DNA from 3 places in the Paenibacillus sp. FSL K6-1122 genome. Region 2 is predicted to be linked to each of the others. Evidence: predicted binding sites of a transcription regulator. Region 2 holds the regulator's gene; each other region holds the start of a gene.
What was found. The regulator NrdR, encoded in region 2, represses ribonucleotide reductase genes. The targets are predictions, from matches to a motif close to AACACNATATATNGTGTT.
Positions count from the first base shown of each region.

Region 1: NSQ20_RS29525 (anaerobic ribonucleoside triphosphate reductase) is a predicted target of NrdR. The motif match lies at 1,623-1,640, and genes of this name have one in related genera.
Region 3: NSQ20_RS10770 (adenosylcobalamin-dependent ribonucleoside-diphosphate reductase) is a predicted target of NrdR. The motif match lies at 4,251-4,268, and genes of this name have one in related genera.

Region 1 is NZ_CP150272.1:6,642,136-6,649,273, forward strand. It holds gene NSQ20_RS29520 (histidine kinase dimerization/phospho-acceptor domain-containing protein) at 1-1,206, opposite strand, end outside; gene NSQ20_RS29525 (anaerobic ribonucleoside triphosphate reductase) at 1,688-3,649, shown strand; gene nrdG (anaerobic ribonucleoside-triphosphate reductase activating protein) at 3,646-4,155, shown strand; gene NSQ20_RS29535 (methyl-accepting chemotaxis protein) at 4,372-5,211, shown strand; gene NSQ20_RS29540 (glycoside hydrolase family 3 C-terminal domain-containing protein) at 5,364-7,138, opposite strand, start outside.
Region 2 is NZ_CP150272.1:2,219,764-2,226,901, forward strand. It holds gene polA (DNA polymerase I) at 1-1,168, shown strand, start outside; gene mutM (DNA-formamidopyrimidine glycosylase) at 1,287-2,114, shown strand; gene NSQ20_RS09990 (MntP/YtaF family protein) at 2,215-3,030, shown strand; gene coaE (dephospho-CoA kinase) at 3,040-3,636, shown strand; gene NSQ20_RS10000 (lytic transglycosylase domain-containing protein) at 3,633-4,196, shown strand; gene NSQ20_RS10005 (alpha/beta-type small acid-soluble spore protein) at 4,279-4,500, opposite strand; gene nrdR (transcriptional regulator NrdR) at 4,617-5,084, shown strand; tRNA gene NSQ20_RS10015 (tRNA-Ala) at 5,271-5,343, shown strand; gene NSQ20_RS10020 (hypothetical protein) at 6,299-6,436, opposite strand; gene NSQ20_RS10025 (AAA family ATPase) at 6,601-7,138, shown strand, end outside.
Region 3 is NZ_CP150272.1:2,395,566-2,402,703, reverse strand. It holds gene NSQ20_RS10780 (flavin reductase family protein) at 26-586, opposite strand; gene catA (type A chloramphenicol O-acetyltransferase) at 820-1,467, shown strand; gene NSQ20_RS10770 (adenosylcobalamin-dependent ribonucleoside-diphosphate reductase) at 1,550-4,189, opposite strand; gene NSQ20_RS10765 (SNF2-related protein) at 4,756-6,519, shown strand; gene NSQ20_RS10760 (YqhG family protein) at 6,523-7,138, shown strand, end outside.

The DNA.
Region 1 (7,138 bases), 2.7 Mb from region 2:
ATTTTCCTTCACACTACTCACCTGAATACGGCCATGCATGAGAATGGCAAGATTCTGGCTTACAGCTAAACCTAGATTGCTTCCAATCAGTTTTTGGATATTCAAATTTTCATCTTGGCTGTTAAAGGTTGGTGTCTTCTTGTCCGATAACATCTGACCCGTGTACTTCACCTTGAGTTGAAGTGTACCGGTCTCCTCCAATTCTTCTCCGTTCACCACTGCTGTGATCAGAACGGAACCTTCACGCGTTGAATCGAGAGCATATTGAATGACGTGTGCAAGCAACTGTCCAATCTTGACTTCATCCCCAACAAACACTTGAGATACATTCAGTTCAAGATTTAATCCCAGCTCAATGTTCTTGCCCGTCGCAATCCCGGCATAGAGATACACGGTATTCTCAATGGTGCCTACCAGATCAAACGGATCATCATGTATAACCGTTTTACCTGCTTCATTAATGTTGAAATTCATCATATTATTCAGCAAGGAAAGCAGAATATTGCCGCTTGTCTCAATCATGTTCACATATTCGGACTGCTCCTCAGGCATATCCGGTGTGCGCATCAGATCTGTCAGTCCCAAAATACCGTTCAAAGGATTGCGAATCTCGTGACTCATTAGCTTCAACATCTGTGTTTTGGTCATAGCCTCAGATTCGGCACGTTCTTTCTCTGCCTGGAGCTGTTCTTGCATTTGTTCCGAATCACTCAATTTCTGCTCCTGAACATGCAACGTGCTTTCCAGATCAACAACATAACCCAGGAATACAGCCATTGCCTTCAGTGTCTTCATATCGGTTTCGCTGATCACATAACCAGGATCATCCATCAGACAGATGGTGCCAAATGTTTCGCCCGATCTTCTCATAATAGGCACGCCCACGAAGAAGCGATTGCCAAGTCCGCTCGTAACGCCCATGGATCGTGTCATCGGATGTTCACATGTATCCGGGATCGTAAGAACGCTACCGTTGTCTCTTAATACCAGGCTGCAATATGAATCCGTAAATGGAAGTGCACTGCCTTTAACAACTAACTCTTCCGTACGATTAAAGGCCTCCAAAATGACATTGGTCACCCCGTCATTCGTGGCAACAAAGATGGTATTGACCTTCAATATACCACTTAATACGTCTACGATATGGGCCGCAGCTTCCTTTATATCTTCATAGAAGCCTCTTGTAATGCCTTCTGCCGTCCCCATGATTCACCCCTCTTATCTAAGCTGCACTTTCAAATCTGTATTTCAGAATGTTTAATCACGTACAGGGGTCATCAAAAATCCGAATAGCTGTCACAATCTATACTTATATGATTAACACCGTAGAAGTATAAGAGAATCATACTCCCTGCCTATTGCCCATTTGTGGACAAAAGCAGGTCTTAAACGGATGGTTTAACGACCGCGAATTCATTGCAACTCGCCTTTTCAGCTTGATTAAAGTCCATCTTGTCCGACTTCGGATATTATACTTGCAGAATAACTAGAAATTATACGCTTCCGCTCAGACTTTGGGAACCTTTATCCGTAGCAATTAAAGGAAAGTCCACTTTGTTCAGTAAGCTGTGTGATCATTATCACACCCAAAAAACCACATATAGTTTATAAATGGATAAGACGAATCTACATATAGTATTTAACGTGAATTGAATGATAACCAAAATCATTTTAGGAGGAACCTTACATGAACATGCTTGAGTATGCCACCCCACTGGCATCCGATCTATTATCCGACCTGGGAAGACGAATTATTGGCGCAGAAGACGCCGATACGCTGAGGGAAAATGCGAATCTGAACGGGGATTCCTTCAGTGGTAAGATGAGCAGGCTCGGTTCGGAGACCGCCAAGTGGCATGCTCTGCGTCATGTGTTGCCGGAAGAGCTTGCCCAAGCTGTGGAGAATGGGGATCTGTATGTACACGATCTGGATCAGTATGCACTTGGAACGACCAACTGTATCTTTATCCCGTTTGACCGTCTCCTTGCTGCGGGTTTCAACACAGGTAACGGATCGGTTCGCACACCTCAGACGATCATGTCTGCCATGGCTCTGGTTGCGATCATCTTCCAATCCCAGCAGAACAGTCAATATGGCGGTGTATCGGCCAATAAAATTGACTGGGATCTGGCCCCTTATGTACAGCGATCGTTCCGCAAACACTACCGCAAAGGGCAACGGCTCTTTGGTGAAAATGTTCTGATCGGGGATGAACAGCTTCATCTGGATAGCATCGAAGCGAAGAATCAATGTCCGCGGGCATATGCCTTCGCCTATGAAGAGACTGAATTGGAGACAGGACAAGCTGCTGAATCACTGATTCATAACCTGAATACGATGAGCAGCCGGGCGGGTGGTCAGATTCCATTTACTTCACTGAACTATGGATTATGTACTTCTGCGGAAGGACGGTTGGTATCACGCTCGTTGCTGGAAGCAACCATTCGTGGCCTGGGCAACGGGGAGACTCCCGTGTTCCCTCAACATATTTTCCAATGTAAACAGGGGATCAATCAGGCTCAAGGAGAGCCGAACTATGATCTGTTCCGGCTCGCAGTCACCTGTTCATCCCGGCGGATGTATCCTAACTTTGTCAATGTGGATGCCTCTTTCAATCTGCCTTTCTATCATCCGGAAGATCCGGATACGATCATTGCAACTATGGGATGCCGCACACGTACACTGGCTGACCGGTTTGGTCGCAATCGTCAAAGTGGTAAAGGTAATCTGTCCTTCAACACCATTAACCTCGTGAAGCTCGGCATCCGGTTTGGCATCTGCCAAGGTGCAAGAGCTGTCGCTGACCGAGCCGGATTCTATACTGCTTTGGAGTCAGTTATGCATAATGCCGCTTCCGGCCTGTTGCACCGCTACCGAATTCAGACATTGCAGCCTGCCAAGGCATCGGACTTCATGATGCGGGAGGGTGTATGGGAAGGTGGAGAACAGCTTGGCCCGAACGAGCCGGTTGCCGAGCTTTTAAAGCATGGAACATTATCTCTTGGTTTTATCGGACTCGCGGAATGTATGACAGCTCTCTATGGGCGCCATCATGGGCAGGACCCTCATGTACATCGCGAAGCGCTCAACATTATTCGGACCATGAGAGAGTTCTGTGACCGGATGAGCGAGCAGCATAACTTGAATATCACCCTGTTTGCCACACCTGCTGAAGGGTTGTCCGGCAAATTCACGAAGATCGACAGAGAGCGTTATGGCATTATTCCCGGAGTGAATGATCGGGAGTATTATACGAATTCATTCCATATCCCGGTCTACCACACGCTTCCAGCATATCGGAAGATTGAACTGGAGGCACCGTTCCATACGTTATGTAACGCGGGTGCAATCTCCTATGTGGAGCTTGACGGAAACGTTCGGGCCAACACCGCAGCTTTCCTGCGGATCGTACAGTATGCACTGGCGCAGGATATCGGTTATTTCTCCATTAATCATCCAATTGATCGCTGCCCTGCATGTGGTTATGAAGGCGTCATTGGGGATGTATGCCCAAGCTGTGAAGCCCATGAGAACCATGTACACTTCCAGCGGTTACGCCGCGTAACTGGCTATCTGACCGGAGATTACAAAGTACGCTTCAATGCTGCGAAGCAAGCCGAAGTGCGGGATCGGGTGAAACACCGGTGAATCTATATGGTTACATCCCGGAATCGGTGAATGAAGGAATCGGCCTGCGTGCCGTGTTGTTCATCAGCGGATGCCGTCACGCCTGTCCGGGCTGCTTCAGTCCGGATTCATGGAGCTTTCGAGCGGGTGAGCCCTTTACAGAGGAGCGGCAGCAGCAGATTCTGCATGAAGTGACGACCCATCCATTGCTGGATGGCGTTACGTTGTGTGGTGGTGATCCCTTTTTCTCGGCAGCAGAATGTACGTCTTGGGTCCAGCAGCTCCGCGCTGCACGTCCTGATCTGACGGTATGGGCCTACACGGGATTCGAATATGAAGAACTGATTACCGACCCTGCAAGAGCGGAGCTTGCCCGGTTGTGCGATGTGATTATTGACGGTCGATACGTTGAAGCGGAGCGTGATGTTTCCCTTCCCTTCCGCGGCAGCCGGAATCAGCGTTTGATTGATGTCCGTGCAACACTAGCCACTCGAACCATCGTTACAATGCAGCTCAGTATGCTGTAAACATTGGTTTTATTCCCCTCACCAACTAACAAGGCACTGGTCCCCAGCGGACTCGTGTCTTGTTGGCGTATAGCGGTCTTCTTTAAGAAATAGGTTTTATCCATTCTCTCTATTTTCTTCTCTATTGCATGACGATATATAATATAGGTAGTTATTAAGTTAGCATTTAAAATTTAACCGTTTACATAAGGTAACCAGGGAGGAATCATCTTTTATATGGATATTGTTCAAGCATTAATTACATGTATGCCTTTCTTTCGAGATACGATTCGTCAGGATGTAACCCTCTCCGTGATTGATCATGAGAAATTCCTATATTTCTCAGCAGGGGAATCGTTAAAACAACTGAATTATCAACCCGGCGACCCTCTATTGGATGGAAATCGAAATTTTGCTGATCTCAACGGCGGTACAGTCAAACGATTCGATCACTACCCTAAAGATTTATTCGGTGTTCCTTTTGACGTGGCTTTTATCCCCATTAAAAATGAAAAAGGTGAAGTCATCGCCCTGTTTAATCTGCTCTACAGTATGGATGACCAAGACCAGTTGCAACAGCTCATGGATGCTACCGAAAATCTGACTAACCAGTTAATTGACAGTGTACAGCATGTAGCTGCACACTCCGAGGAACTCAGTGCCACAACCGAAGAGATCCGGAACAATTCCAAACAAGCCGTACAGAAATCAGGCAATGTCACTCAGGTCGCCAGTTTCATTCGTGAAATCTCCGAACAAACCAATCTGCTTGGCTTGAATGCTGCCATTGAAGCTGCTCGTGTAGGGGAAGCTGGTGCAGGTTTTGGCGTTGTTGCCAAAGAAATTCGCAAACTGTCTGTGGATACCAAAGAAGCAACGGCACGTATTGAAGATTCTCTTCTCTCGGTTCGGCAATCCATTCAAGGCATGGAGAATGAACTTGGTGAGATCACTGCAAGCTCCCAAGAGCAGGCTGAACTCGTAAACAATTTCATGAGCACAATTGAGCAACTGAATGAAACCAACAAACAATTGAAGCAATTTGTGCAAAAAATGATTACGTTTGACGGAAAATAAAAATACGTTTAATGGACAATACAAGCACGGTTCATATCATAGAAATTTGTATAATTCGTTTCCTACCGCTCAGGGGATTTATGCAAAATGGTCATTAAACAACAAACTAAGCCTCCGAATAAGTTCGGAGGCTTTTTCATGAGTTATTTGACTTAACGAATCTCAAAGTGACTGATGCGCACACCCGCAGACAACACAATGTATACATCCTGCGCACCTGATGCACCTGTGAGTTCCGCCTTCACGGTAGACCACTGCTGGGCTTCACCTTGTGCCAGTTCCACACGTCCTGCGAGCGTACCGTCTGGTGAACCGAGTCGAACTTCCAACACAGCGCCTGCTTGTTCCACGGATACACGAGCTTCAATTGCTGCTGCCCCACTACCCAGATCGGCATCCTTAAAGGCAATCCATCCTTGCTCACCAACTACACGGACAGCACTTCCGCCCTCTTTGCTCTCATCCAGATCAACACCCAAGTATGCATCATAATTCTCGGCACGAGTAGCCACACCCAGATTACGGGCAGGGATCGTCTCTCCTTCTACCGTCAGGTCTGCAACCAGCTGAACATCGGAGGATGACTTGGCAAGCATAATAGAGTAAGTTCCACCTTCCACGACATACCGATCACGAGTTACATCCCAGATTTCCAGTTCCTGAACAGGCAAAGTAAAGCTGACCTTCGCTGTAGCTCCCGCTTCGATATGAAGACGACGGAATCCTTTTAACGTTTTGAGTGGACGTTTCACCCGGGATTTGCCTGCACGAACGTACAACTGAACAACCTCGTCACTGGCAATTGAACCCGTATTGGTTACATCTACAGTTACCGTAACGCTGCCCTCTATACCCACTTGAGCTGGGCTAAGTTCCAAATTGCTGTATTTAAACGTTGCATACGTCAGACCATGTCCAAACGGATACAATACATTACCTTCAAAATATTGATACGTACGACCGGATTGAATGATATCGTAATCCTTGATGTCGGTCAGTTGATCTGCTGATTGTACCCATGTCATGTTCAAACGGCCTGCTGGCGCATAGTCGCCATAGAGTACGTCTGCTACTGCGTTACCCAGTTCCTGTCCTGCGTGTGAAGTATACAATACCGCCGGGATGTTCTCCTGAACCCAGTTGGATGTGAACGGATAACTACCCACGATGACAACTACCGTGTTCGGGTTCGCGGCATAGACCGCCTCAACCAGACGTTGCTGGGATTCGGCGAGATCCAGACTTGGACGGTCAATCTCTTCTTTACCATTTACAAGCGGATTATTACCAACAAAAACAATCGCCGTTTCCGCAGCCTTAGCCGCTGCTACCGCTTCTTCAAGTCCGTTCACAATCACATCCTGCTTGAACGTCTCTGTGGCACCAAAGGTTTTCAGTTCTTCGGACACTACTAATGCATCGTTTCCACCATTAGGTGCAGTCACCGTTTTGCCATTCCAAGTGGTCAGACCTACACTGCCGTCCTGTTGTGGCAACAGGTGGAATACTTCCTTCACGAACCAGCCGTACACTTCATCAGCGGAAGCCGTTACGGTCTCTTCATCTGTTGTCAGATATTTGCCGTTGCTTTCGGCCTGCAAGGTATAACTTCCGAAGCCCCAATCGGACACCATAAATTTCTCCGCTTCTCCCGAAGCAATCACAGGTGATTTCTCACCTTCTGCCAGTCCAATTTTCTTCCCATTGGCTACGGAAGTTAACGTAATACGATCATTACCATCCTTGAACGCCACTTTGTCGCTGCCTACTTTGCCACGGATCGCCTCAAGTGGGGATACGTTATACGGCATGGTGCCTGCATACCAGTCACGATAGACGGTTCCACCCAATTGACCAATCACAGCCACTTTACCTGCTTTTGTTTTGTCCAGCGGGAGCGTGCCTTTGTCGTTTTTGAGCAATACCA
Region 2 (7,138 bases):
GGAGAAACAGGGTATCAAGGCCAATACAGCCGATCTACAGGCTTTGGGTAGTGAGTTTGAAGAACAGATCAGCAGGTTGATGGCTGAGATTTACAAGCTGTCAGGAACGGAATTTAATCTGAATTCACCAAAGCAACTGGGTGAGATTTTATTTGATAGACTGGGCTTGCCAGTGGTGAAGAAAACAAAAACGGGTTATTCCACAGATGCGGAAGTATTGGAGAAATTGGCTCCTTATAATGATGTGGTCAAGCATATTCTGCAATATCGTCAGCTTGCCAAGCTGCAATCCACTTATGTGGAAGGATTGCTCAAAGAAATATCCAATCGGGATGGCAAGGTGCATACGTATTATCGTCAGACCATCGCCGCTACTGGACGACTTAGCAGTCAATTCCCGAACTTGCAGAACATTCCGATTCGGATGGAAGAAGGTCGCAAAATCCGGAAGGTATTTGTTCCTTCCGAACCTGGATGGTCCATTTTGGCAGCAGACTATTCCCAGATTGAACTGCGAGTACTGGCCCACATTTCGGACGATGAGCGCTTGAAGGAAGCGTTTGTCAACGATATGGATATTCATACAAAGACAGCTTCGGATGTATTCGGTGTGAAGCCTGAGGATGTGGATGGGGATATGCGTCGTTCCGCGAAGGCAGTTAACTTTGGTATCGTGTATGGCATAAGTGATTATGGCTTATCACAGAACCTGCACATTACACGTAAAGAGGCTGCGCAGTTTATTGATCAGTATTTTGAAGTGTTCCAGGGTGTCCGCCGATACATGGATGACATTGTGAAGGAAGCTCGTCAGGATGGTTACGTCAAAACGCTGTTGGAACGTCGTCGCTACCTGCCAGAGATTAATGCCAGTAACTTCAACCTGCGTTCTTTCGCAGAGCGTACGGCGATGAATACACCGATTCAGGGAACAGCGGCAGATATCATCAAGCTGGCCATGGTACAGATGGATGAAGCGCTACGGGAACGCAAGTTGAAGAGCCGTATGTTGCTTCAGGTGCACGATGAACTTGTATTCGAAGTGCCTGCCGATGAATTGGAATTGATGAAGGAATTAGTGCCTTCTGTCATGGAAAAAGCATTGGAACTGTCGGTTCCGCTGAAAGCCGAAGTCAGCTTTGGTGATAACTGGTACGAAGCGAAATAAATCAAGTGTTGAGCGGTTTTTCCGGTATTTTACAATAGGCCCTTCCATGTTTGAGATATAAGAAAAGGGTCCCGCTGAGCGCCATCTTCCGTTATAATATAGGGGAGGTGAGAACATCATGCCGGAATTACCGGAAGTCGAAACAGTCAGAAGAACATTGAATCAACTTATTGTGGGCAAAACGATTGATCATGTTACCGTTAGCTTGCCGCGGATTATTCAGCGGCCGGACGACATAGATGCATTTGCAATGGAACTCGCGGGACATACCGTCATTGGGGTGGAGCGCCGCGGCAAGTTTTTGCGTATTTTGCTGGACGGGCTGGTGCTTGTCTCCCATCTGCGGATGGAAGGAAGATACGGTGTGTACGAGCAGCATGAAGATGTGGAGAAACATACACATGTGATCTTCCATTTTAATGATGGTACGGAATTGCGTTATAAGGATGTGCGTCAATTTGGTACGATGCATCTGTTTAATGCAGGTGAGGAACTGGTGTCCAAACCTCTGCTGAAGCTGGGACTGGAGCCGCTTGATCCAGCCTTTACGGTAACTGCATTCCGCGAGGCGGTTGGCAAGCGTACAACCAAAATCAAGGCTGTACTTTTAAATCAGGCATATGTGGTTGGTATCGGGAATATTTATGTGGACGAGGCTCTATTTCGCGCAGGTATCCATCCCGAGACCATCGCCAAGACACTGACCGAAGCTCAGTTAACGGTGCTTCATGAAGCGATTGTGGCTACGTTGCAAGATGCAGTGAATGCAGGTGGATCTTCCATCAAGTCCTATGTGAATGGACAGGGTGAGATGGGGATGTTCCAGCATCAACTGAAAATCTATGGACGCAAATCAGAACCTTGTACAACTTGTGGTACGTTAATTGAAAAAACGGTGGTTGGTGGCCGTGGCACGCATTTTTGTCCGAACTGTCAGCTGCTGTAACATGAACTGAATGAACGAAATGATGAAATCATAGCACCCTTGGATTCCTCCCTCCATATACTGATATGGCAGAAATAAGCGGGCGTATACCCATACTGGCATCTTCAGTTGGCACGAGTACCGCACAGAGGAGGAGTCCGGGGTGCTGCATCATTTTATTTCATTGCTGGCGCTTGCTTTGGCGCTTAGTTTAGATGGTTTTGGAGTCGGGATTACATATGGGTTACGGAGGACGAAGATTCCCCTGTTATCTATCGCTGTTATTTCGATCTGTTCAGGATTGGTTATTGCCTTGTCGATGCAAGTAGGTGTGTTGTTGTCCCATGTGGTGTCACCGGATATCGCTTCGATCGTGGGAGCCGTTATATTGATAGGTATTGGTGCATGGTCACTGTTGCAACTAATTCGAAAGCAAGGCAAAGAACAGCTGGAAACAGACACTGGAATGGGTGAGGGAACAGAAGCAAAGGTAACTGGAGTGGGAGAAGCACAAGAGAGACTGTCGGATTCAAAGGGCAGGAATCAGGTGCTTGCACTGGATCTGGAGCAGTCGGCTTCAAATGGATCACTGGAACGAATGGTATTTACACTGGAGCTGCGCAAGCTGGGCGTTGTCATTCAGATCCTTCGCAGTCCCTCCAAGGCGGATATGGATAACTCGGGGAGTATATCTGCTCAAGAAGCGATGTGGCTTGGTATTGCCCTGTCTCTGGATGCGTTTGGAGCAGGTTTGGGAGCGGCACTTCTGGGATTCCCTACACTATGGACAGCACTCATTATTGCACTGTTTAGTGGGGCGTTTCTGTCACTCGGCATGAAGGTTGGCCTACGATTCTCAGCTCTGCGCTGGATGCGAAGACTGTCTGTATTGCCAGCGCTATTGTTAATGATTATGGGAATAATGAAGTTGTTATGAGGTGAAACGATGAATATAGGCTTAACCGGCGGGATCGCGACAGGCAAAAGCAGTGTTTCCGCCTATCTCGCCAGTAAGGGAGCGTTGCTCATCGATGCAGACGTTATTGCCCGGGAAGTTATGATGCCCGGGCATCCCGTGTTGGCCGCCGCTGTTAAGCGGTTCGGACAAGCCATACTGAACGAAGATGGAACACTGGATCGGAAAAAGCTCGGAAGTATTGTTTTCGAACAACCAGAGGAACGAAAGGCATTGGAGGCTATCACACATCCGGCGATCCGAAGAGAGATGCGCGAACGGGCTGCTGCATACGCGTTGCAACATCCGGATAAACTTGTGGTATCTGATATTCCTTTGCTCTACGAATCAGGCCTGGAGGATGGTTTCGAGGAAGTCATGGTAGTATATGTCCCGAGATCAGTGCAACGAGATCGCTTGATGAGTCGGGATGGAATGACTGCAGCACAGGCCGAGGCTCGAATGGATGTACAGATGGATATTGAGCGCAAAAAACAGCTGGCAGACATTGTCATCGATAACAGCGGCTTATGGCCTGCGACGGAGCAGCAAATTGACTCATATCTACAGCGTAAGGGTTTGTTATGAGAATATTGCGTAAGAAACGTGTACTGCTGTTGATGTTTGTGTCCTTTGTACTGGTGTTATTTCTGAATACAAACTGGATGGCATGGTTCTATCCCATACATTATAAGGAAGAGATCCGTGCCCAATCTCAGAGTTATGAGGTTGATCCGTTTCTGATTGCTTCCATTATCAAGGTGGAGACCAATTTCAAGACAAGCAAGGAATCCAAACGAGGTGCCATTGGGCTCATGCAATTGATGCCGGACACGGCGAACTGGATACTGGAACAAGCCAAAATTCCCGACACTTCGCTGGAGGAATTGAAGCACGAGCCTGAACGAAATATTCAATTAGGCACATGGTATCTGCGAAATCTATCCGATCAATTCGATGGCAATGAAGCAGTTATGATCGCTGCCTATAATGCGGGTCCAGGCAAAGTGAACAGTTGGCTTAGAGATGGTGTATGGGATGGCTCGTTCGATACAGTGAAAGATATTCCGTTTGGTGAGACGCGTCACTATGTACAAAGAGTCATTTACTATTATAATCAGTATGTAAAGATCTATAATACGTTCTAAGTATATAAGTAGAAGCACAGAGCAGGCCGGTTATTCACCGGCCGCTCCATGCTCCTCTGTGTAGCGTATTACGATGCAGATATTATTGGTATTGACCTGCCAATTGCTGTTCTGCAATTGTTACCAGACGCTTCGTGATGTATCCACCGATCGAACCGTTCTCGTAAGAAGTCATGTTACCTTGGTATCCGTCTTGTGGGATGCTGATTCCGAGTTCTTGAGCAACTTCATATTTCATTTGCTCGAGTGCTGCGGAAGCTTTAGTTACCACCAAGTTGTTGGAGTTACCATTGCTTTGTGCCATTGCTGTTCACCTCCTCGCGGGTTGGTAAAAGTATTATGTGTCGGCAATGCGTTTTTCATTACAAAATCAGTACAGGGAATATGTGGTAAAAAGTAAAACGTGGGAAGTGATCTGTTTTGAAGTGTCCTTATTGCGGTTATATGGGTACCAAAGTGCTTGATTCGCGTCCGGCCAACGAAGCAAAATCCATTCGTCGTCGCCGTGAGTGTGAGCAGTGTGCCCGAAGATTTACAACGTTTGAGATGATTGAGGAGACTCCACTGATCGTCATTAAGAAAGATGGCAGTCGTGAAGAGTTCAGCCGGGACAAAATTCTCCGCGGGCTTATTCGTGCCTGTGAGAAACGTCCAGTCTCCGTAGAGACCCTGGAGATGATGGTATCTGAAGTGGAGAAATCTCTGCGTAATACAGCTGATGCTGAAGTTGAGAGTCGCCAGATTGGTGAGCTATTGATGGAACAGTTGTTTCCGGTCGATGAAGTGGCGTATGTCCGTTTTGCGTCGGTATACCGCCAGTTCAAAGATATCAATATGTTCATGAAAGAACTGAAATCCCTGTTGTCCAAAGACGATCTGGAGGATTAGTGAAGTTGGTAAAGGGAGAAGAGCAGTCTGGAGTTCCAGTCCGTGTGTACCAGAGAAATCGATTGTTCTTCTCCAATCACTTTGGATCTTGAAAAAGTGATTGACAGCGAAAGCTGGATTTTATATGATATAGGAGTCGCCTGTGGAACGTTAGCAGTGCTGGACAAGTTATCTATTTCATATCCTGGGGCCTTAGCTCAGCTGGGAGAGCGCATCGCTGGCAGCGATGAGGTCAGGGGTTCGATCCCCCTAGGCTCCATACTAAAACAACCCGCTAAACACAAGGATTTCCGAGTGTTTGGCGGGTTTTTGCATATGTGAAAATTGTTCGGTTTTGTGGTTGTGGTCACACTGATGGTCACAGTGGAGAAATTTTTAATGATTTTTTTGATTGAGTGCCACTAATGTTGCACATAATGTCATCCAGATTTACGAAACATTTTAGACGACAGAAGGTTAAGAACTAATCGAAATTCCAAATATTATTAGTATGATGGAAGGCTAGAAGAGAGGCCGAGGATAAAAAGAAATTTGATTCGATAATAAAAAAACTACATGAGTTAGGTATTAATCCTGTATCCATTCCAGTAAATGAAGGGATTAATTACTTACCATGTTTATTTGATTGTATCTAACTGTAAAGGAGAGCAGTAATTTTTGCTCTCCTCATATCAATGAATCTTGTTAACCTTTTTTTCCCAATCCCACTTCTTCCAGACGATATTTCTCCTAATTTACGCTTGGCGGTGTCTTTCAACATCCAGAGAAAATTGTTACTGTTCTCAAAATCTCCGGTCAAACAACCAGCGCTAAATTGATGGCAATTATCCAAGATTAAATTGTAATTTCGATACTTGCCCTCCATTTCTAACGCTTTTCGACCAGCTTGGGGAAAAGAGATGGTGTTATCCCAATCAGCATAACAGGGAACATAGATTTCATTGATTGAAGATTGTTAGGTGTCCTGTGAATTCTTGAAAGCTTACCTTTCTAATATTGCCTCTCCCACTAAGATCAATAATTTCTCCATCGGAGACATAAATTCCTAATGCTCCATTGAACCAAAACCTAATTCTGTGTAAATTACAGAAGCAAAAGAGGGTTCAAGATTTTGTCTTTTCATCATTCGGTACCTGAGCTTGTCCCTTTTTCCCATTAACCATTCACTGATTTGTATCAACTCCTTTTAGGGCTTTTGAAGCAATGTTTGTCAGTTACGTATGAGCGATTTGGACAATTTCCAAAACCCGATACCAGATATAAGTTATGGGAGTTATTGCCGCATTTCCAGCAAGAGCAACGCCCCCTGTGACAGCTGTTTTTCTTGTTGTTACAATGATTTTATCGTTCATGTAGTTTACCTCCTCAGTATAAGTGTCAGGGGTATAATATAGAAATAAATTTGATGATTTTGCTAACTATAAGGCGTAATTACATAACCACTAAAGGGAAATGACGGAAGAAGTCGAATTATATGGGTGGGTGACAAATTACCTAAGCAGAGGAGCGTTTGTTAATGTTTCTTTCAGAAGTCAGAATTACTAACTTTCGAAAATTTGGTCAGGGAACTAACGGTGAACCTGGACTGATTCTCGTATTAAATAAAAGTCTAAATGTCCTTATTGGTGAAAATGATGCAGGAAAATCGGCAGTAATCGACGCAGTCAAGTTTGTATTGTTAACTCAGAGTCGAGATTATTCCAGACTTGAGAAAGAAGATTTTCATAATGATTCTAATGAACTGAAAATTGAATGCATTTTTCAAGGGTTTTCTGTGAATCAAGCGAAGGATTTCTTAGAGTGGATCACTATTGATTCAGATAAACAATATAATCTTCGGGTTTTCCTGACAGCTAAAAAGGATATTAAAGGAAAGATAATAATTGACGATGTTCATGCAGGAAGTGATAGTGAGGGCCAAATTTTACATAGCAAAGCACGTGATTTACTGAGAACGATTTACCTTAAACCCTTGAGAGATGCTGAAAATGAACTCGCAGCAAAAAGGAATTCACGATTGTCTCAGATTTTATATTCACATCCCGAGTTTTCTA
Region 3 (7,138 bases), 180 kb from region 2:
TAATTGCTTCTTCTTGCCTAGGACCCTAGAGGTGGAACGGGTGAATCTTTTCTTCTGTCCTCGCATCCATGATCCGGTATGCTGAACGCCCTGTGTACATTGGGATTTGCAACTTCTCCAGATCAACCATTCCATTCTCCAGAAAGTACTTCTGATCCTGATATCGCTGTAACACTTCGCCTGCAATCCATTCATGGTCACCATATGTCGTAATCTCCATAACCTTGCATTCATAAGCAAAATAAGCATCTGTCAAAATGGGTACACTTACCTTGATTCCTTCCTCATACGGAATGCCGAATCTTGTGAATTTATCCGTATCTCTCCCACTGAACGTTCCTGCAGCTTGAATCCACTCCGATCGATGACCTGGCAGGAAATGAACACCGAATACGCCACTCTTCTCAATGAGTTCATAGGAGTATGTTTCCTTACGAAGGGAGATGCCGTATACGCCTGGTGATGACCCGATGTATGTATGCCATCCGGACGCCATCACATTCTGGACTCCCTCATGACGTGAAGTCACCACCGCTACCATTCCAGGATAAGAATAAAATATGGGTTCTTCTATCGGCTGACGCATCTAATCCCCTCTCTTCTTCGTTATAAACACAACTTTAATTATAAAGGAAAGAAACAGGTTGAAACAGCGTTTTGCAGAGGATTTCGCTATAAGCGACACATTCAGTATCATGTTATACTGAGATGGATCAATTTCTAAAAATACAATACTGGGAATGTGATAGGATATGGTCAAATCAGTCAAATATACCTCCTAAATAAAAGACATTATTCAAATTTAGGAGGTTATAACTTATGTTTAATTCAATCGTGTTAGATCAGTGGGATCGAAAGCCATACTTTGACCACTACTTGAATCAGGTCAGATGTACCTACAGCATAACTGCTAATCTGGATATCACTCTATTGATCAACGAACTGAAGCTTAAAGGATTGAAGTTCTATCCGGCTCTTATTCATATGATCTCTACGGTCGTCAATGCACACAGGGAATTTCGAACTTGTTTTGATGCCGAGGGAAGATTGGGCTACTGGGACGAAATGTCTCCGAGTTATACGATTTTTCATGAGGACAACAAAAGTTTCTCAACGATCTGGACAGCATTCCATGAAGATTTCGAGACGTTCCACAATCGACATCTGGAAGATATGAAGAATTACAAAGATCACAAACAATTTGTTGCCAAACCCAATGAACCACCAAATACTTTTCCCGTTTCCAGTATTCCTTGGGTGAACTTTACCGGATTTAATCTGAATATTTACAATGAGGGAACCTACTTGTTGCCTATTTTCACGATGGGGAAATATGTTCAACAGAACGATAAAGTATATCTTCCCTTATCCGTTCAGTTACATCACGCCGTGTGCGACGGCTACCATGCTGGTGTTGTATTTAATGAATTACAATCACTTGCAGATCGATGCCAAGATTGGTGTTAGTTATCTAAATGACAAAAAGGTATTCCTGACTTCGTAATGGAGTCAGGAGTGCCTTTCTTTTTCTCTTTTTTTCAAAAGATATTTAATTGCATTTACTGTACCCACAGTTGCTGCATGTTTTGCAACCTTCCACATTCATCAGGGATGCCGAGCCGCATGAAGGACATAAATCTCTCGATTCGATAAAGGTTTTCTGATCCTCCACTTTGGGATACGTGCTCTCCACTTGATTCTGTTCTTGTAATGCTTCAGTTTCGTTCTCCTGCATATCGCTCTGTACATGACTTTCCAATGCTTTGGCGACTGCATCAGCAATCGATTCAACCCTATTGGCTCCGAAGCCAATCGCTCCCGAACCACCGATTCCCTTGAGATGTTTGATCAACAGTTCAACCTTTTGCCCATGATCTCCGTATCGAAGGAACAGAGAGCATACTCGACCGAGTGCCTCAGCCATGGCAAACACATCCGATCCCGCTTTGCCCACGTTCAGGAAGATCTCACCCGGGGTTCCCTCCAGATCATTGATCGTAATGTAAGCCATACCAAATGGCGTATTGATTTTGTATGTCGCACCGCGCAGTACTTGAGGACGGCTTCTGTATTGTTTATCCAGTACTGTAGAAGAGGACGGGGCTTGATCGGAAGAATGCGTTCTAACACCAACCTGGCTATTGGAAGTTCCATCACTTGCCTGTACTTCAGCATTATTCGGGTTTTCTATAGCAGATACGACTGTCTTCTCTACAGCTTCCGCCGTGTTCTGATCTTCACCTTGGGTCTCTTCCTTCTTCGACGTGGACAACACCTGCACATCCCTGCTGCCGTCGCGGTATATCGTTACTCCCTTGCAGCCAAGGTCGAAGGCCAGTTCGTACAGCTCAGCCGTATCCCCCACTGTAAAATCAGCCGGACAGTTGGCCGTCTTCGAGATCGAACTATCCACCCATTGCTGGATCGCAGCCTGCACCCGTATGTGATTCTCAGCCGACAAATCCATTGCCGTCACATAATAGTCTGGTAAAGCTTCACCCGGATGTTCATCCAGCCAGTCTTGTGCAATCGGTACGAACTGTTCATCATAACCTAGACGGCTTTGACGGAAATACTTGAAGGCGAAATACGGCTCAATACCTGTTGATGTGCCCACCATCGTACCTGTACTTCCCGTTGGCGCTTGTGTGATCAGTGTGACATTTCGAATGCCCTGTTTACGAATGGCCTCTCCCACTTCAGGGTACGTCGCAACCATGTTTTTCATGAATCCACTCTGTAAATACGGTTCAGCTTCGAAAGCTGGAAAAGCTCCCTTCTTTGCTGCAATCTCTGCCGATGCCAGATAGGCCTCCTTCGCCATGAATCCATACAGTTTATCCAGAAATGCAAGAGATTCAGGACTGCCGTATCGAATACGCAGCTTAATCATCAGCTCTGCCAGTCCCATCGTGCCAAGCCCAACCCGGCGTTCACGCTGCTGATTCAGTCTATTTTCCTCAAAATGATATGGTGTTGCGTCGATGACATTGTCCAAAAATCTAGCCGAGATACGAGTGGTTTCCGCCAGTTCATCCCATGCCACATCATGATTTGTTTCATCGTAGAATTTGGACAGATTAATGGCAGACAGATTACATACACCCCAGCCAGGCAGGCCTTGTTCCCCGCACGGATTAGTACAGATAATCGGATTGAAGTACCAGCTGTTGGACATCTGGTTATAGTACTCCATGAATACCACACCAGGCTCTGCCGATTTCCAGGCTGATTCAATAATGGTATGCCAGATTTCGCGAGCCTTCAGTGTACGATAGTGCACCACCGAATGACCCGCGGCTTTCCATTGCTGCATATCCCCGTTCCACTCGGTGTCGTAGTCCGGATCGTTCGTATCGGGGAAAACCAAATCCCAATCTCCGTCCTGCTTGACAGCCTCCATAAATGCGTTGCTCACACATACAGACAGATTGGCATTGGTCACCTGCCCCATCGCTTGTTTCACAGTAATAAAATCAAGCACATCCGGATGCCAGTCATTCATCATCAGCATGAGCGCACCCCGGCGGCTTCCGCCCTGTTCAATCAGTCCAGTCGTATAACTGAACAATCCGCCCCACGATACGGAACCGCTGGATGATCCGTTGACACCTTTCACCACCGCTCGGCGAGGACGCAAAGAGGACAAATTAATACCTACGCCTCCCCCACGTGCCATAATTTCCGTCATCTCGGTCAAAGTCTTCATGATGCCACCCCGACTGTCTTGCGGAGACGGAATGACATAACAATTGAAAAGTGTCAGCTCATCGCTTGCCCCCGCGCCCGCAGCAATGCGGCCTCCGGGTACTAACTTCCAATCTTCCAACACAGAGCGGAACTTGGACTCCCACGTTGCCCGCTTATCGGCTGTGGATTCGACAGAAGCCATCGCTTTGGCAAGACGGTCCCACATCTCTTCCGGTGTTTTCTCTATGTTGAGTGTCAATTTCTCCACACTTGTCTCGATCATCTCTCCGCTTCGAGTCCTTACCTGTACAAGCTGACCCTTACGTTCTATGATTTCGCCCACTTCCTTGGTTGGGAACTTCGGATCATCCTTCGTTAATATCAATACCACATCTCCGACCTTGGCATGATTCGAATCAGCGTCCTTCCAGGCGTATCGGTCCAGGAATATTTTTTCGCTAAGTCCTTCTAATTGGTACGATCGTTGGTTCGATTTCATCGCTACATTCAACCTCCCCGGCATAAAGCTCCATTTTCACTATAAAAGTAAATTATGACGAAACACCACATATAGTGATATAAAAACAGTATATTACACCATATATTGATTTTCCATGCGACTTTTATCACAGACCTTATTTTATAGACTCCCTATACACGGACAAGCTTCTTCACACACCCTCATACGCATGAATACGACATCAGTGAATTTTTTGGCACAGAAAAAACATGTGCCTTTACTAAATTTCTGGGTTCAATATAAGTTAAACTAATCATTTGCACGTCAACGGAGAGGACAGAAAAAACCTGAAAAAGCGAAGCGTTCGCCTAAAAGCTTTCTGAAAGAAAGCTGCATCGAAAGCATACGCTATCCCCGGATTTCCCCCTCCAGAAAAGGGAATCAAAGAAATCTGGGGATAACAGCGATTGGAAGGTTGTTCTGTCATCGTAGTGTTCGTGCAAATAAAATGTAGTTCAACTTATATAGTTATGAACTGACTCTCATTCGTCCATACTATTACCTACGAATAAAACGTCATCACGTATGGCAGGGGAGGAAACACCATGAACCGGAAAAACCCGCACCACATGAATCAACCTGTAGCCGAGCTACCCGTTCCGTTGGAATTTGATCGGAACTGGATTAATCAATTGGAATCACGACTGGATAAAGGAGGTCCTTGGGGGGATTATCGACTCTTCCAACTCGGCATTCAAGCCGAAGAGACCAACCTGATTCCCAATTTTGACGAGATCCAATGTCTCAAGCATCTACAAGGTCTCACTCCACTCCCTCACCAGATGGACACTGCACGCAGAGTATTATTTGAAATGTCAGGCCGGGCCATTCTCGCCGATGAGGTGGGTCTTGGCAAAACCATTGAAGCCGGTCTCATTCTGAAAGAATATATGGTTCGGGGTCTCGTATCCAAGGTACTCATTCTCGTGCCAGCCTCTCTTGTACTGCAATGGGTACGGGAGTTGAATTCAAAATTTGGCATCCCTGCTATTGCCCAGAAAAAGGCCTATTCCTGGCAGAATGAAGTGGTTGTTGCTTCCATGGATACAGCCAAACGTGACCCGCATAAAGATATGCTGCTGAATACCGACTACGACATGATTATTATTGACGAGGCTCATAAACTCAAAAACAAGAAAACAACCAACTATCAATTCATGCTCAAATTGCGCAAAAAGTATTGTCTGCTGCTCACAGCTACACCTGTGCAGAACGATATGAGTGAATTGTTCAATCTGATCAACCTGCTGAAGCCCGGTCAACTGGGTCGTCAGGGTGACTTTGCGGCCAACTTTGTTGTAGACAAACGGGTTCCGAAAAATCAGGAACAGCTTAAGAACGAGTTATCCAAAGTCATGATTCGTAACCGCCGCGGCGAAGGCCCTGTTCAATTTACCAAACGGAATGTCTCCAACGTGAATCTGCAACTATCGCCCGAAGAACAAGCGCTTTATGATGGCGTGACTTCCTTTGTTAAAGACCAGTACCAGGAAGCTGGCGGCAACCTGAGCAGCATGCTCTCCCTTGTTACATTGCAGCGTGAAGTGTGCAGCAGTCGGGATGCTGTATTCGTGACGCTGGTTAATCTGTCGAAGAAACTTCCGCTGGACTCTCCCCTTCGGGACAAGATTTGGGAACTCGTTGCCCATATTAAAGCGATCAAGGAGAATACCAAAGCGGAGAAAACGATGGAACTGGTTCGGAACATGAATGAAAAAGTAATTATCTTCACTGAATACCGGGCCACGCAGGAGTATCTGCTAAACTATTTCCGCAACAATGGGCTTACGGCAGTACCCTATCGGGGTGGCATGAATCGAGGCAAAAAAGACTGGATGATGGATCTCTTCCGCGGGCGTGTGCAGGCCATGATTGCAACCGAAGCAGGTGGTGAGGGCATCAATTTGCAATTTTGCCATCATATGATCAACTTTGATCTGCCTTGGAACCCTATGCGGGTAGAGCAGCGGATCGGTCGGGTACACCGGCTGGGACAGCAAAATGACGTGAACATCTTCAATTTATCCACGACTGGAACCATTGAGGAACATATTCTGAATCTGCTGCATGAGAAGATCAATATGTTTGAGATGGTGATCGGCGGGCTGGATGTCATTCTGGAACGGCTGGAGAAGAAGGAGTCTATTGAGAAAAGTTTGTACAAGATCATGCTGGAATCACAAACTGATGAAGATATTCGCCGAAAAATGGATTCACTTGGACAATCGCTGAACTCTATTCAACGTGAGGTTTCAGATGAAGGGCCTGCCGTATCCGGGTTGTTAGATCTTCGTAAAGGAGGTAGCTAACTCATGACCATGTCTCCCCATGAAGTGCAGGCTTATGTTCTCACCTATCTGGAAGCACTGGATTGTCAGATTATGGAGCGTTCCCCTGCCCATGTTACAGTCAAACTCTCTCCTGAGGCGGACAAAGCGTTGACCAATCGCCCCTATTATTGGGGGTTCGTGGAACGAACCGGAGCACCCGCTGAGACGATGTCCTTTACATTTATATTTGATCCTGACAGTTATCAGCAGGCCATTGAAGCAGCAGAAGCCAAAGCTGCGCAAGCATCACCTCCTGCTGTTCCTAACCCCGATGGAACGAATGGCGTAACCAACGGCAGTCCTCAAGGCGAGCCACCAAAAGAAACTATTTTAGGCCGTTACTTCGGTATTACGCCATCGTTGCCACAGCTGGGGCCAGGACGAATATTGCGTGAAGAAGTGGTGTATGGCAGTCGCAGACTGCAGCAGATTTTCGGCGCTGCCCGTGAAGGCGGTGCCTTCGTGAACCTGTTCGAACAGGCTGCCAAACGGCAATTGCGGGCTACAGCGCCAGCCGTATATGAGCCTTGGCTTGGTGTCTGTTTCAAGGTGGAATTCGCCTGTGATTTGAAACGGGAGGAATTGCATTTTCTCGGCA